2 regions of the Pseudorhizobium sp. NPDC055634 genome follow, and region 1 is predicted to be linked to the other one. Evidence: predicted binding sites of a transcription regulator. Region 1 holds the regulator's gene; the other holds the start of a gene.
What was found. Region 1 encodes PhoB, which activates phosphate uptake and scavenging genes when phosphate is short. Its sites were predicted from a motif close to TGTCATNNANCTGTCAT; they were not measured.
Positions count from the first base shown of each region.

Region 2: the regulator PhoB is predicted to act here: its motif matches at 5,510-5,526, upstream of ACWGPT_RS18860 (LTA synthase family protein).

Region 1 is NZ_JBSHHW010000004.1:112,977-120,132, forward strand. Features, by position in the region: gene ACWGPT_RS07915 (substrate-binding domain-containing protein) at 1-446, shown strand, start outside; gene pstC (phosphate ABC transporter permease subunit PstC) at 512-1,972, shown strand; gene pstA (phosphate ABC transporter permease PstA) at 1,969-3,303, shown strand; gene pstB (phosphate ABC transporter ATP-binding protein PstB) at 3,316-4,131, shown strand; gene phoU (phosphate signaling complex protein PhoU) at 4,176-4,895, shown strand; gene phoB (phosphate regulon transcriptional regulator PhoB) at 4,912-5,595, shown strand; gene phnE (phosphonate ABC transporter, permease protein PhnE) at 5,788-7,156, opposite strand, start outside.
Region 2 is NZ_JBSHHW010000013.1:110,652-117,807, reverse strand. Features, by position in the region: gene ACWGPT_RS18880 (NADP-dependent malic enzyme) at 1-2,107, shown strand, start outside; gene ACWGPT_RS18875 (hypothetical protein) at 2,182-2,868, shown strand; gene ACWGPT_RS18870 (TolB family protein) at 2,879-3,718, opposite strand; gene ACWGPT_RS18865 (NAD+ synthase) at 3,722-5,404, opposite strand; gene ACWGPT_RS18860 (LTA synthase family protein) at 5,591-7,156, shown strand, end outside.

The sequences.
Region 1 (7,156 bases):
AAGCCCACAAGGCTGCCGGCGCTGAAGATGCCGCCAAGGCCTGCATGCAGCTGCGCACCGACGGCGTTTCGGTCGATATCGACGGCGACTATACCGAGACGCTGGCCCGCATCGACGCCAACAAGAACGGCATCGGCGTATTCGGCCTGTCCTTCTACCAGAACAACACCGACAAGCTGCGCGTCGCGACCATGAACGACGTCGAACCGACGGTCGAGAGCATTGCTTCCGGCGACTACCCGGTATCGCGTCCGCTCTACTTCTACGTGAAGAACGCCCACCTCGACGTCATCCCCGGCCTCCAGGAATATGTGGAGTTCTTCGTGTCGGACGACATCGCCGGCCCGAACGGTCCGCTGGCGCAGTACGGCCTCGTCTCCGATCCGGAGCTTGCCAAGACGCAGGAAGCGGTTAAGAACCGCACCCCGATGGCGCCGCTGAAGTAAGGCGGCACCCTCCGGCGGCGCAAGGAATGCGCCGCCGGTCTTATTCGACCGAGGATCCGGGCTAGATGAACGTTGGTAGCATTATCCTTGTCGTCCTGGTGCTGGCGGCGATCGGCTATGTCCTTGGCCGGCGCCGCGCCCTGACCATGTCAGCGGCCAGTGGAGTTCGCCTCCACTCGCTCCCGGGCTATTACGGCCAGACGGTCGCGCTTTTCGTCGCGGTGCCGGCTCTCCTCATCCTGGCGGTGTGGCTGTTCATCCAGCCGATCGCAATCGAAAGCCGCGTCACCGGGATGATACCGGACGCCGCAATCCCCGAGGGCGAGGCGCGAAGCCTGGTCATGGCGGATGTGCGCCAGATCGCCGGCGGGCTCGATGCGGTGCTGGAGCGCAACGCCCTGAACGAGGAAGCGCTTGTCAACGGCGAGGTGGACTCCTCCAACATCCGGGGACGCCTCGCCGAAGTGGGTGTCGCGCTCGGCAGCGATGCGCCGCGCGAAGTGTTCGAGGCGGCCGTCAGCTACCGGCAGAGCGCCAAGTACAGCCACATCGCCATGACCGTCGTGGTGCTGGGCTGCGCGCTTGGACTGGGCGCCTGGTCGCTGATGCGTATCCAGCCCAGGATGCGGGCCCGCAATGTCAGCGAAAACTTCGTTCTCGCCCTGCTGATCGGCTCCTCGACGATCGCCGTCCTGACGACGGCGGGCATCGTCTTCTCGCTGGTCTTCGAGACCATCAACTTCTTCAAGATGTACCCGGCCTCGGAATTCTTCTTCTCCACGATCTGGAACCCGAAGTTCCAGGGCGGTTCGGAGCTCGGCATCCTGCCTCTTCTCTGGGGCACGCTCTATATTTCGCTGGTGGCGCTTCTCGTCGCCGTGCCGATCGGGCTGATGATCGCGATCTATCTCGCCGACTACGCCAGCCCGACGCTGCGCAGCTTCGCCAAGCCGGCGATCGAGATCCTCGCCGGCATCCCGACCATCGTCTACGGCCTGTTCGCGCTGATCACGGTCGGCCCCTTCCTTCGCGACTGGATTGCCCAGCCGCTCGGTCTCGGCAGTTCCTCCTCCTCCGTCCTCACCGCCGGCCTCGTCATGGGCGTCATGATCATCCCGTTCGTGAGCTCGCTCTCGGACGACATCATCAATGCCGTTCCCCAGTCGATGCGCGACGGCTCCTATGCGCTCGGCGCGACGCAGTCGGAGACCATCAAGCAGGTGATCCTGCCCGCGGCCCTGCCGGGCATCGTCGGCGCCATCCTGCTCGCCGCCAGCCGTGCGATCGGCGAGACGATGATCGTGGTCCTCGGCGCAGGTGCTGCGGCCAGGCTCGATCTCAATCCGTTCGAGGCGATGACGACCGTCACCGTCAAGATCGTCAGCCAGCTGACCGGCGACACGGAATTCGCAAGCCCCGAAACGCTGGTCGCCTTCGCCCTCGGCCTTACCCTCTTCGTGATCACGCTCGGGCTCAACGTGCTTGCCCTCTATGTCGTGCGCAAATATCGGGAGCAGTACGAATGACCGACGCAATCGCCCTGACAACCGGCAAGCCCAAGCTCGCCGCCAGCGCGCGAACGCTTCGCCGCAAGGCGGCCGAGAACCGCTTCCGGCGCCTCGGCCTGCTGGCGGTCATCCTCGGCGTGCTGGCGCTCGTCGGCCTGCTGGCCTCGATCCTGACGAACGGCCTGTCGTCCTTCCGGCAGACTTACATCACCATGGACATCTACCTGGACCCGGGCATTCTCGACAAGCAGGGCAACCGCGACCCCGCCGAGATCGCCAAGGTCACCACCTTCGGCTACGTTCCGCTGATCGAGGGGTCGCTTGCCAAGGAGATGAGCGAGAAGGGCTTCAAGAGCAAGATGGAGGCCGAAGCGGCCGTTGCCCTGATCTCCAAGGAGGCCCCGGCCATCCTGCGCCGCTACGTGCTCGCCGATCCCTCGCGCATCGGCGAGACGGTCAAGTTCGACATGCTCGCCTCCGGCCGGATCGACGGCTATTACAAGGGCCGGGTGACCATGGAGAGCGCGGCACTCGACCGCAACACCTCGCCCGAGCAGCTGGAACTGGCCGATGAGCTGAAAGAGGCCGGCATCCTCACGACGCGGTTCAATTGGGACTTCTTCACCGCTCCGGACGCATCCGATACGCGTCCCGAGGCCGCCGGCCTCGGTGTGGCGATCCTGGGCTCGGCCTACATGATGCTGATCGTTCTCGTCCTTTCGCTGCCGATCGGCGTCGCGGCCTCGATCTACCTGGAGGAGTTCGCGCCCAAGAACCGCTTCACCGACCTGATCGAGGTGAACATCGCCAATCTCGCGGCGGTCCCCTCGATCGTCTTCGGCATCCTCGGGCTCGCCGCCTTCATCAACTTCATGGGACTGCCGCAGTCGGCGCCGATCGTCGGCGGCCTGGTCCTGACGCTGATGACGCTGCCGACGATCATCATCGCGACCAGGGCGGCCCTGAAGGCCGTGCCGCCGTCGATCCGCGACGCCGCGCTCGGCGTCGGCGCCTCGAAGATGCAATCGGTCTTCCACCACGTCCTGCCGCTTGCCATGCCCGGCATCCTGACGGGCACGATCATCGGCCTTGCCCAGGCACTCGGAGAGACGGCGCCGCTGCTCCTGATCGGCATGGTCGCCTTCGTGCGGGAATATCCCGCCGCGCCGCCCGAGGGCTTCTTCGATCCCGCCTCAGCCCTGCCGGTTCAAGTCTACAACTGGACGCAGCGCGGAGACCCTGCTTTTGTGGAACGTGCATCGGGTGCGATTATCGTTCTGCTTGTATTTCTTCTGGTCATGAACCTCGTGGCCGTCATTCTGCGTCGTCGCTTCGAGCGTCGGTGGTAAGGAGAGAGCGAGATGAACATCCTGTCGGAAGCCGGCACAGAAGAAGCCCTGGTAAAGAAGATGAATGAAATCGACTACAAGATGGTGGGGCAGGACGTCTCCGTCTATTACGGCGACAAGCGGGCCCTGTTCGATGTCAACCTCGGCGTCCGCAAGAACACGGTGACCGCGCTGATCGGCCCGTCCGGATGCGGCAAGTCAACCTTCCTGCGCTGCCTGAACCGCATGAACGACACGATCGCCAATGCCCGGGTCACAGGAAAGATCACGCTGGATGGCCAGGATATCCAGGACCCGGACATCGACGTCGTGGAACTGCGTGCCCGCGTCGGCATGGTCTTCCAGAAGCCCAACCCGTTCCCGAAGTCCATCTACGAGAACGTCGCCTACGGTCCGCGCATCCACGGCCTGGCGCGCTCGAAGGCGGAACTGGACCAGATCGTCGAGAGCAGCCTGCAAAAGGCGGGTCTCTGGAACGAGGTGAAGGACCGGCTGCACGAGGCGGGAACCGGGCTTTCGGGCGGCCAGCAGCAGCGCCTGTGCATCGCCCGCGCGGTCGCAGTCTCGCCGGAAGTCATCCTCATGGACGAGCCCTGTTCGGCGCTCGACCCGATCGCCACGGCAAGGGTGGAGGAACTGATCCACGAACTGCGGGCGAACTACTCGATCGTCATCGTCACCCATTCGATGCAGCAGGCGGCCCGCGTCTCGCAGCGCACGGCGATGTTCCATCTCGGCCACCTCGTGGAGGAGGACGATACGGACAAGATGTTCACCAACCCGAACGACCAGCGCACGCAGGACTACATCATGGGTCGCTTCGGCTGATCCGCGGTCAGGCGCCCGATACGAAGACACTGAGGAACTGGATCATGCCATCAACCCATATCACGTCGGCCTTCGACGAGGAGCTGAAATACCTGGCCCGCCGGATCTCCGAGATGGGCGGGCTCGCCGAACAGATGTGCAGCGATGCGGTTCGCGCGCTCGTCAACTCCGACGCGGCGCTGGCCCAGAAGGTGATTTCGGACGACGTGGTGCTCGACCATGCGGAGCGCGAGATCGGCGAGAAGGCGATCCTGACGATCGCCAAGCGCCAGCCCGTCGCGGCAGACCTGCGCGAGATCATCGGCTCTCTGCGCATCGCAGCGGACCTCGAGCGCGTCGGCGACCTCGGCAAGAACACGGCCAAGCGGGTGATCGCGGTCCAGGAAACGGGCATCCCGCGCAACCTGGCGCGCGGGATCGAGCATCTTTCCGACCTCGCGCTGGTGCAGCTCAAGGAAGTCCTCGACGTCTACGTGACCCGCTCGGCCGAGAAGGCCGAAGCGATCCGCGAGCGCGACGAGGAAATCGACGCAATGTACACCTCGCTGTTCCGCGAACTCCTCACCTACATGATGGAGGACCCGCGCAACATAACCAGTTGCACCCATCTGCTGTTCTGCGCCAAGAATATCGAGCGGATCGGCGACCACGCGACCAACATCGCCGAGACGATCTATTACATGGCGACCGGATCGCAGCCGGAGGGTGAGCGCCCCAAGGACGACCGGTCGACCACGCTCAGCACCGTGCTGGGCGAGGAGTAGGATCGCGGGGCCGACCATGCACGCAAAGATTACCGTCGTTGAGGACGAGGAAGCCCTCAGCGTGCTTCTTCGCTACAATCTCGAGGCCGAAGGCTACGAGGTGGAGACCATCGTGAAGGGCGACGAGGCCGAGCTGCGCCTCCAGGAGCGGGTTCCGGACCTCCTCATCCTCGACTGGATGCTTCCCGGTGTCTCCGGCATCGAGCTCTGCCGTCGCCTTCGCCAGCGGCGGGAGACGGAGCGCCTGCCGATCATCATGCTGACGGCGCGGGGCGAGGAGAGCGAACGCGTGCGCGGGCTCGCCACGGGCGCCGACGACTATGTCGTGAAGCCCTTCTCGACGCCCGAACTGATGGCCCGCGTCAGGGCCATGCTCCGCCGCGCCAAGCCCGAGGTGCTGTCGACGGTTCTGCGCTGCGGCGATATCGAGCTCGACCGGGAAACCCACCGCGTCCACAGGAAGAGCCGCGAGGTCCGGCTGGGGCCGACGGAGTTCCGCCTGCTGGAATTCCTGATGTCGGCGCCGGGACGCGTCTATTCGCGCGCACAATTGCTCGACGGTGTCTGGGGCCACGACATCTACGTCGACGAGCGCACGGTGGACGTCCATGTCGGGCGCCTGCGCAAGGCCCTCAACTTCTCCAACATGCCGGATGTCATCCGCACGGTCCGCGGCGCCGGCTATTCGCTGGAAAGCTAGGCGCCGGCTCACCGCGCGGTGCGGGCTGGAATAAGGAAGGCAGTCGGCATCATGCCGGCTGCCTTTTCCGTTTCGGCGTGCCGGCGGAGGGCCGCGGGTAGGGGATCTATGGAAGGGATCTACGGAAAGGAAAGAGCCGCGACCGTCTCCTGCGCGGCTCTGGACTGCGTCGCCCTGGGCGGCTTCCGGTCTCTACCGCTCCCGACCCATCAGCCGCGAACGCAGGGCGTTCGAGATCCCGTCGAAGAGGAAGACGACGATGAGGATGAGGAGCACCATGTAGGCGACGTTCTCCCAGTCGGAATTGGTGCGCATCGCCTCCCACAGCTTCAGGCCGATGCCGCCGGCGCCGACTGCGCCGATGATGGTGGCCGAGCGGGTGTTCGATTCCCAGAAGTAGAGCGCCTGGGAGGCGAAGACGGGCATGACCTGCGGCAGCACGCCGAAGCGCTGGACCGCGAGCGGCGGCGCGCCGACCGAGCGGACGCCCTCCCGCTGCCGGTCGTCGATGTTCTCCAGCGCCTCGGCATAGAGCTTGCCGAGCGTCCCCGTGTCGGTGAAGAAGATGGCGGATATGCCGGCGAGCGGCCCCGGGCCGAAGGCGCGGGTGAAGAACAGCGCCCAGATCAGCATGTCGACGGAGCGCAGGAAGTCGAACAGCCGCTTGGCGATCTGGTTGACCGGCCGGTTGTGGACGATGTTGCGCGCCGCGATGAAGGAGAGCGGGAAGGCCACGATCATCGCGAAGAGCGTGCCGATGAAGGCCATGACGATCGTCTGCAGGAGCTTGGTCCAGACGTCGAGATGCTGCCAGGACGGGTTGTAGAGGATGTCGTTCCAGGCGAGCGACAGGTTGCTGCGGGCGGGATCGATCCGTTCGCCGCCGAAGATCAGCCCGGCGACTTCGCCCGCCGACTTCCCGAAGAAGGCGGAATTCGTGTCGAAGAGGAAGTTCTCCCAGCCGAGGAAGCGCTTGCGGATGCGCACCCGGTCGTCGCTGATGTCGGCCCATCCGGAGAAGCCGAAATAGGCGGTGACCCGGCCGCCGGCCGAGCGCTGCTCGACCCATTCCGGCAAGGGCTCGTGGGCGATCACGTCCTCCGCGTCGCGATCGAGAAGCAGCGTCACCGTCTCCTCGCCGCGCGTGAGGACGACCCGGTCCGGCCTGACGTCGATCGTACGGGAAGGACCCATCAGCACCAGGGCCTCGGTCACGACTTCCTCGGTGCGGGTCTCGGCGACCGGGACCGGTAGCGACAACTGCCGGGGGGAGGGCGCGGGCGCCATGAAGCTGAAGCTCGACGACGGCTGCGGGGCGGCAGCCGGTGCGGTTACCGCCGGGACCTCGATCCTGCGCGTCACCGTTTCGCGGCGTGCCTCGAGCCAGTCGGGATTGGGGTTCGGGCCGATCGGGTCGAAGCGCGGATAGGTGATCCGCATCGCGCCGTCCGGGGCGATGTCGATGTCGGGGCGGATTTCGTAGGAGACCCAGTCGGCGAGGTAGTTGCCCGCGAGCCCCCAGTTGGCGGAGGAGACGACCTTGCCAACGGCGAAGAACCAC
Region 2 (7,156 bases), on a different contig from region 1:
TACCGCGGCCGACTATACCGCCCGGGCCAATCTCGTCGCCGTCATCTCGAACGGCACGGCGGTGCTGGGCCTCGGCAATATCGGTCCCCTCGCCTCCAAGCCCGTCATGGAGGGCAAGGCCGTCCTCTTCAAGAAGTTCGCCGGCATCGACGTCTTCGACATCGAGGTCGACGCCAACGACATCGGGACGATGGTCTCGACCATCTCGGCGCTCGAACCCACTTTCGGCGGCATCAACCTGGAGGACATCAAGTCGCCCGAGTGCTTCGAGGTGGAGCGGCAGCTCCGCGAGAAGATGAACATACCGGTCTTCCACGACGACCAGCACGGAACCGCGATCATCGTCGCGGCGGGCGTCCTGAACGGGCTCGAGCTTGCCGGCAAGAACATCGCCGACGTCAAGATCGTCGCCTCCGGCGCAGGGGCAGCCGCGCTTGCCTGCCTCAACCTTCTCGTCCTCCTCGGCGCCCGCAAGGAAAACATCTGGGTCCACGACATCGAGGGTCTCGTCTATCTCGGCCGCGAGACGCTGATGGACCAGTGGAAGGCCGTCTATTGCCAGGACAGCGAGAAGCGCAGCCTGCACGAGAGCATCGAAGGCGCGGACGTCTTCCTCGGCCTCTCCGCCGCCGGAGTATTGAAGCCCGAACTGCTGGCGAAGATGGCGGACAAGCCGCTGATCATGGCGCTTGCCAATCCGACACCGGAGATCATGCCGCAGCTGGCGCGCGAAGCGCGGCCGGACGCGATGATCTGCACCGGACGCTCGGATTTCCCCAACCAGGTCAACAACGTCATCTGCTTCCCCTATATCTTCAGGGGCGCACTCGACTGCGGCGCGCGCACCATCAACGAAGAGATGAAGATGGCCGCCGTGAAGGCCATCGCGGCACTCGCCCGCGAGGAGGTCTCCGACGTGGCGGCGCGCGCCTATAGCGGCGAGACCCCGGTTTTCGGCCCCGATTACCTGATCCCCTCGCCTTTCGATCCGCGACTCATCCTCCGCATCGCGCCCGCCGTGGCGAAGGCTGCCGCGGAGACCGGTGTGGCGACGCGGCCGATCCAGGATTTCGACGCCTATCTCGACCAGTTGAACCGCTTCGTCTGGCGCTCCGGCTTCGTCATGAAGCCGATCTTCAGCGCCGCCAAGAATGCCGAGAAGAACCGGGTCATCTTCGCCGAGGGGGAGGACGAGCGCGTGCTGCGCGCCGCCCAGGTCCTGCTGGAAGACCGCACCGCGCGACCGATCCTGGTCGGCCGTCCGCCGGTGATCGAGGCCCGGCTGAAGCGCTTCGGCATTCGCATCCGCCCGGATGTCGATTTCGAGGTGGTCAACCCGGAGGACGATCCCCGCTACCGCGACTATGTCGATGCCTACGTCTCGCTCGTCGGCCGCGCCGGCGTCAATCCGGAGGCGGCCCGCACGATCGTGCGCACCAACAACACGGTGATCGGCGCCCTTGCCGTTCGCCGCGGCGATGCCGACGCGCTCATCTGCGGCGTTGAGGGCCGCTTCGACAAGCACCTGCGCGATGTCGACCAGATCATCGGCAAGCGCCCGGGCGTGCGCGCCTTCGCCGGCATGAGCCTGCTGATCTCCCAGCGCGGCGCGATCTTCTTCACCGACACATTCGTCACCTACAACCCGTCTGCGGCGGAGATCGCCGAGATGACCATGCTGGCGGCGCAGGAAATCCGCCGGTTCGGCATCGCGCCGAAGGCGGCGCTCGTCAGCCATTCCAACTTCGGATCCCGCCATTCCGAAAGTGCCGCCAAGATGCGCGAGGCGCTGGCGCTCCTGCGCCAGCAGGCGCCCGACCTGGAGGTCGACGGCGAGATGCAGGGCGGCTCGGCGCTTTCGGAACCGCTGCGCAAGCGCGCCATGCCCGACAGCACCCTGACCGGCGAAGCCAACCTCCTCGTCTTCCCGAACCTCGACGCCGCCAACATATCGCTCGGCATCGTGCGGACGATGATGGACGCGCTGCATGTCGGTCCCATTCTCCTCGGCGCGGCCCTTCCCGCCCACATCCTGTCGACCTCGGTGACGTCGCGCGGGGTCGTCAACATGGCGGCGCTCGCGGTGGTCGAGGCCTCGCAGGGCTGAACGCCGTCCTGTTATGACAATCTCAACCGGCGGCACCGATCATCGCCGGGAGAGATTTCACCACCGGAGGGAGCGTGTTTCCTCGTCTTGCCATGATCGCGTCCCTTGCGCTGGTGCCGCTGGTGGCGGCGGCCGAAACTCCGGACATCTGCCGGACGCTGCAGAGGCACCTCGCGACCCTGCCGCAGGTGATCGGAAGCACGTCCGAGGTGCGCCGGCATGCCGAGGCGCTGCGCGACCTGGACGCCGAGATCCGGCAGCTGCGGACCGAAATGCGCCGGGCGCGGTGCGGCCGCAGCATTGTCACGCTCGGGCGCCAGGACGACATCTGCACTGACCTTTCAGGCGCCTTGAAGGAGGCGGAAGCGATGCGGGACGCCGTCGCCGCCCAGCGCTCCGCCGCCCGGCAGATCCTGCGCCCGAGCCCGGAGCGCAGCGCCGTTCTCGGTGCGCTGCAGGCGAACGGCTGTCATGCGGACGAATCCTCCGACCGCGCTCCTGTCCCGGTTCCCGTTGCCGCCGATCCTGCCCCCGCCACCGAGAACCGGGGCTCCGCCAAGCCGCATTCCAGCATCACGCGCCTCTCGCCTGATGCGGAACGGGGACGACCGACGGGGATCGAGCCTCTGCCTCTGGCCCCGCCTGAGAGACCCTATGATCCGTCGAGGCAGGTTCGTTCGGTCGGCCCGGCCTTTCTACCCGACGAGACCGGCATCGACCTTGCCAATCCGGCGGAGAGCGGAGCCCGGCCGGTACCGTGAGCGGGACGGTTCAGGCGGAGGCGCTTGCCGGAAAATAGCGGACATAGGCGAATGCCCTGCCGTCCGGCGCCCAGTTGGGCGAGTTCATCGTCCCCTGCCCGCCGAAGAGTTCGAACAGCGTCTCCACGTTGCGTCCATCCGGATCCATCATCCGGATCCGCACCGGCTGGTCGCGCGGATGGTCGAAGACCTCCGGTTCGTAGGAGAGAAAGATCACCTTGTCCCCGGTCGGTGACGGATGCGGAAACCAGTCCCCGTGCCCGGTTTCGACCACCCGCTCGGCCGTTCCTCCCGCAGCCGGCACCCGCCAGATCTGCATCAGGCCGCTGCGGCTGGAATTGAAGTAGATCCAGCGTCCGTCGGGCGAATAGTCGGGCCCGTCATTGCGGCCTTCGCCGAAGGTCAGCCGGTTCTCGTCGCCGCCGTCCACGTCGATCGTATAGATGTCGAAGAGATCGTCCCGGATGCCGCAATAGGCGAATTGCCGCCCGTCCGGCGACCAGCCGTGCCAGTAGGACGGCAGGTTCCTCGTCACGAGCCGGGGTTCGCCGCCGGTCGCCGGCAGTACGTAGATGGCCGACTTTGAGAACTCCGCCTTGTCGGAAATCGCGATCAGCGATCCGTCCGGGGAAATGCCGTGATCGTTGTTGCATTGCCTCGCAAAGCCGGTGTCCAGCGGTTCCGGCCCCGTGCCGCCGTCGACCGCCAGTCTGTACATCAGCCCGTCACTGTTGAGCAGGAGGTAGCGCCCGCAGGGAGACCAGTTGGGCGCCTCGAAGAGCGTCTCCGTCTGCCAGACGACCCTGTGCTGTCGCGCGGCAAGGTCGAATATCTCGACGGAGCTGCGCATCCCCTAGCGATCGCGGAAACGGTTGGTGATCGGGTAGCGCCGGTCCCGGCCGAAGTTCTTCTTCGTGATCTTCACGCCCGGCGCCGACTGCCGCCGCTTGTATTCCGCGAGGTAGAGGAGATGCTCGATGCGGTGGACGGTGGCAACGTCATGGCCGCGCGCGACGATCTCCTCGACCGACATTTCCTGTTCGACCAGGCATTCCAGGATATCGTCGAGCACCGGATAGGGCGGCAGCGAATCCTGGTCGGTCTGGTTCGGCCGCAGTTCCGCGGACGGCGCCTTGGCGATGATGTTCTGCGGAATGACGATGCCCGTCGGCCCCAGCACGTTTGGCGGCACATTGCGATTGCGCCAGTCGGCAATCGCATAGACCTGCATCTTGTAGAGGTCCTTGATCGGGTTGAAGCCGCCGTTCATGTCGCCGTAGAGCGTCGCATAGCCCACCGACATTTCCGACTTGTTGCCGGTGGTGACCACCATGGAGCCGAACTTGTTGGAGATCGCCATGAGGATCGTCCCGCGCGTGCGGCTCTGGAGGTTCTCCTCGGTGATCCCCTCGTCCGTCCCCTCGAAAAGCTCCGAGAGCGACGACAGGAAACCCTCGACCGGCTCGGCGATGGAGACGATGTCGTAGCGCGTTCCGAGCGCCTTGGCGCAATCGGCCGCATCCTTGAGCGATTCCTCCGACGTGTAGCGATAGGGCAGCATTACCGTGCGCACCCGCTCCTCGCCCAGCGCATCCACGGCGATCGCGGCGCAGACGGCCGAATCGATGCCGCCCGAGAGGCCGAGGACGACCGACTTAAAGCCGTTCTTGTTGACGTAGTCGCGGAAGCCGAGGACGCAGGCCCGGTAATCGGCTTCCTCCTTCTCCGGCAGGCGTGCCATCGGCCCGTTGGCGCAGCGCCAGCCGTCCGGCGTCTTGCGCCAGTCGGTGACGGTGACGGCCGGTTCGAACTGGCTCATCTGGAAGGCGAGCGTCCTGTCGGCATTGAAGGCGAAGCTTGCGCCGTCGAAGACGAGTTCGTCCTGCCCGCCCAGCTGGTTGGCATAGATCAGCGGCAGGCCTGTCTCGATCACCTGCCTGAGGACCACCTGGTGGCGGACGTCCACCTTGCCGCGATAATAGGGAGAACCGTTCGGCGACAGCAGGATTTCCGCGCCGCTTTCGGCGAGCGTCTCGCAGACGCCGAGGTCGCCCCAGATGTCCTCGCAGATCGGAATGCCGAGGCGCACGCCGCGGAAATTCACCGGCCCCGGCATCTCGCCGGCGACGAAGACCCGCTTCTCGTCGAATTCCCCGTAATTGGGCAGGTCCACCTTGTCCCGGATGGCGAGGATTTTCCCCTCATCCAGCACGGCGATGGAATTGTGGCGGCCGGTGTCGCCCTGCTGCGGAAAGCCGATGACGACGCCCGGCCCGCCGTCGGCGGTATCGCCGGCCAGCGCCTCGACCGCCTGAAGGCAGGCTTTCAGGAAGGACGGCTTCAGGACCAGGTCTTCCGGCGGATAAGCGGAGATGAAGAGTTCGGTGAAGACCACCAGGTCTGCACCGGCACCGGCGGCTTCGGACCTTGCCTCGCGGGCTCTTGCGAGGTTCTGGACGACGTCTCCCACGGTCGGGTTGATCTGGGCGATGGCGATACGCAGCGTGCGGGCTTCGGAGTTGTTTTCCTGGGTCATGTCTCTGGTCTACCGCAGCCTCGGGAACGGAGCAACGCCGGGCTTCTTGAGACCGCGCCGGCCCGATGGAAACTTTTCCTGCCCCGACCGGTTCACCTCACGTTCATGACAGTTATGTGACGGCTCCACGACATCTGAAATGCATGGAGTACGACATTGGCAAAGGCCGCCGAGCAAGAATTACTTTTGGACAGCAATGCGGCACGCCTCCCTTCCGCCATCCATCATCTCACCGTCATTTCAACGCTTCTTGCCGTCGCCGCCGCTCTGGTGGCCGCGGTGGAGGCGCTCTCCGGCCGGCCCTACGAGACCATACCCTCCTTCCTCACGTCGCTGCCGGGGATGACGACGATTGCCGTGATCTTCGTGGTCGCGTTCGGCTGCGACGTCCTGATGGGGCGGGCATTCCGGTCGCTGCTGGTGATCGCCCCCGTCGCGCTGATCCTCGCCTTCATCTCCGGCGAGAAGCAGCAGTATCTTTCCGACCCGCTCTATCCGTCGGACCTTCTCTTCGCCCGCCAGATCAAGGAACTGCTGCCGGTCATGGTGAGCGCCCAGCCGCTGATGGCGGCAGCCCTCTGTGGCGCCGCGCTGGTGATGGCAGGCATCCTTGCCTATTGCGCCCTCTTTGCCTGGAACCGGTTCCCGCTGCTTTCTTCCCGCGCACGGATCTTCCGCCTGGTCGTCTCGCTCCCCTTCCTCGTCGGCTTCACGCCGATGATGAAGTACACGGACTATTCCTGGCTGCGCGACCGGCTCTCGATCACGCCGATGATGTGGGACCAGGCGGCGAACTACAGCCATAACGGCTTCCTGATCGCCTTCGCCTTCAATCTTCCCATGTCCCACGTCTCGCCGCCCGCGGGCTACGGCGTCGATGCGGTCGATGCGATCGCGCTCGACCCTTCCGCCTTTGCGGTTTCGACCAAGCCGCCGCCGGACGTGATCGTCATCATGAGCGAATCGCTCTGGGACCCGACGCGGCTTCCGGGCGTCGATTTTTCGACCGATCCCATGCCGACGCTGCGCGCCAACCAGGCGGGCAACATCTTCTCGCCGGAGTTTGGGGGAATGACGGCCAATGTCGAGTTCGAGGCGCTGACCGGCTTCTCCAATGCCTTCCTCCCCTATGGCAGCATTCCCTACCAGCAATATGTCCGCCGCCCGCTTCCCTCGCTCGCCTCCTTCTTCAGGCAGAAGGGCTATTCGTCGGTCGCCGTCCACCCATTCGAGGGATGGTTCTGGAACCGCAGCAACGTCTACCAGCACCTCGGTTTCGACCGCTTCCTGGCGCAGGCGGAACTGCCGGAGCTCGAAAAGCGCGGGATGTTCGCCTCCGACACCGCGCTCATGGACCAGATAATCCAGATCGGCGAAGAGACTGAGCAACCCCTTTTTCTGTTCGCCGTCACCCTCCAGGGACACGGACCCTACGAGGCGACGCGATACGAGACCCGCGAGGTCGGGCTTCGGAGCACCCTGTCGGAGACTGCGACGCAGCAGGTGGAGACCTATGCGGAAGGGGTGCGGGAAGCCGACACCAGCCTCGCCAGGCTGATGGACTGGGCAAGCGGGCGCCGTCGGGAGACGATCATCGTGCTGTTCGGTGACCACCTGCCGCCGCTCGGCAAGGCTTTCGTCGAAAGCGGCTACATGCCGGACGCCGTCGCGAGCCGCCGCGCGCCGCTTCAGACCATGCGCGCCGAACACGAGACGCCTCTCGTCATCTGGTCCTCGAAGACGGGCGCGAAG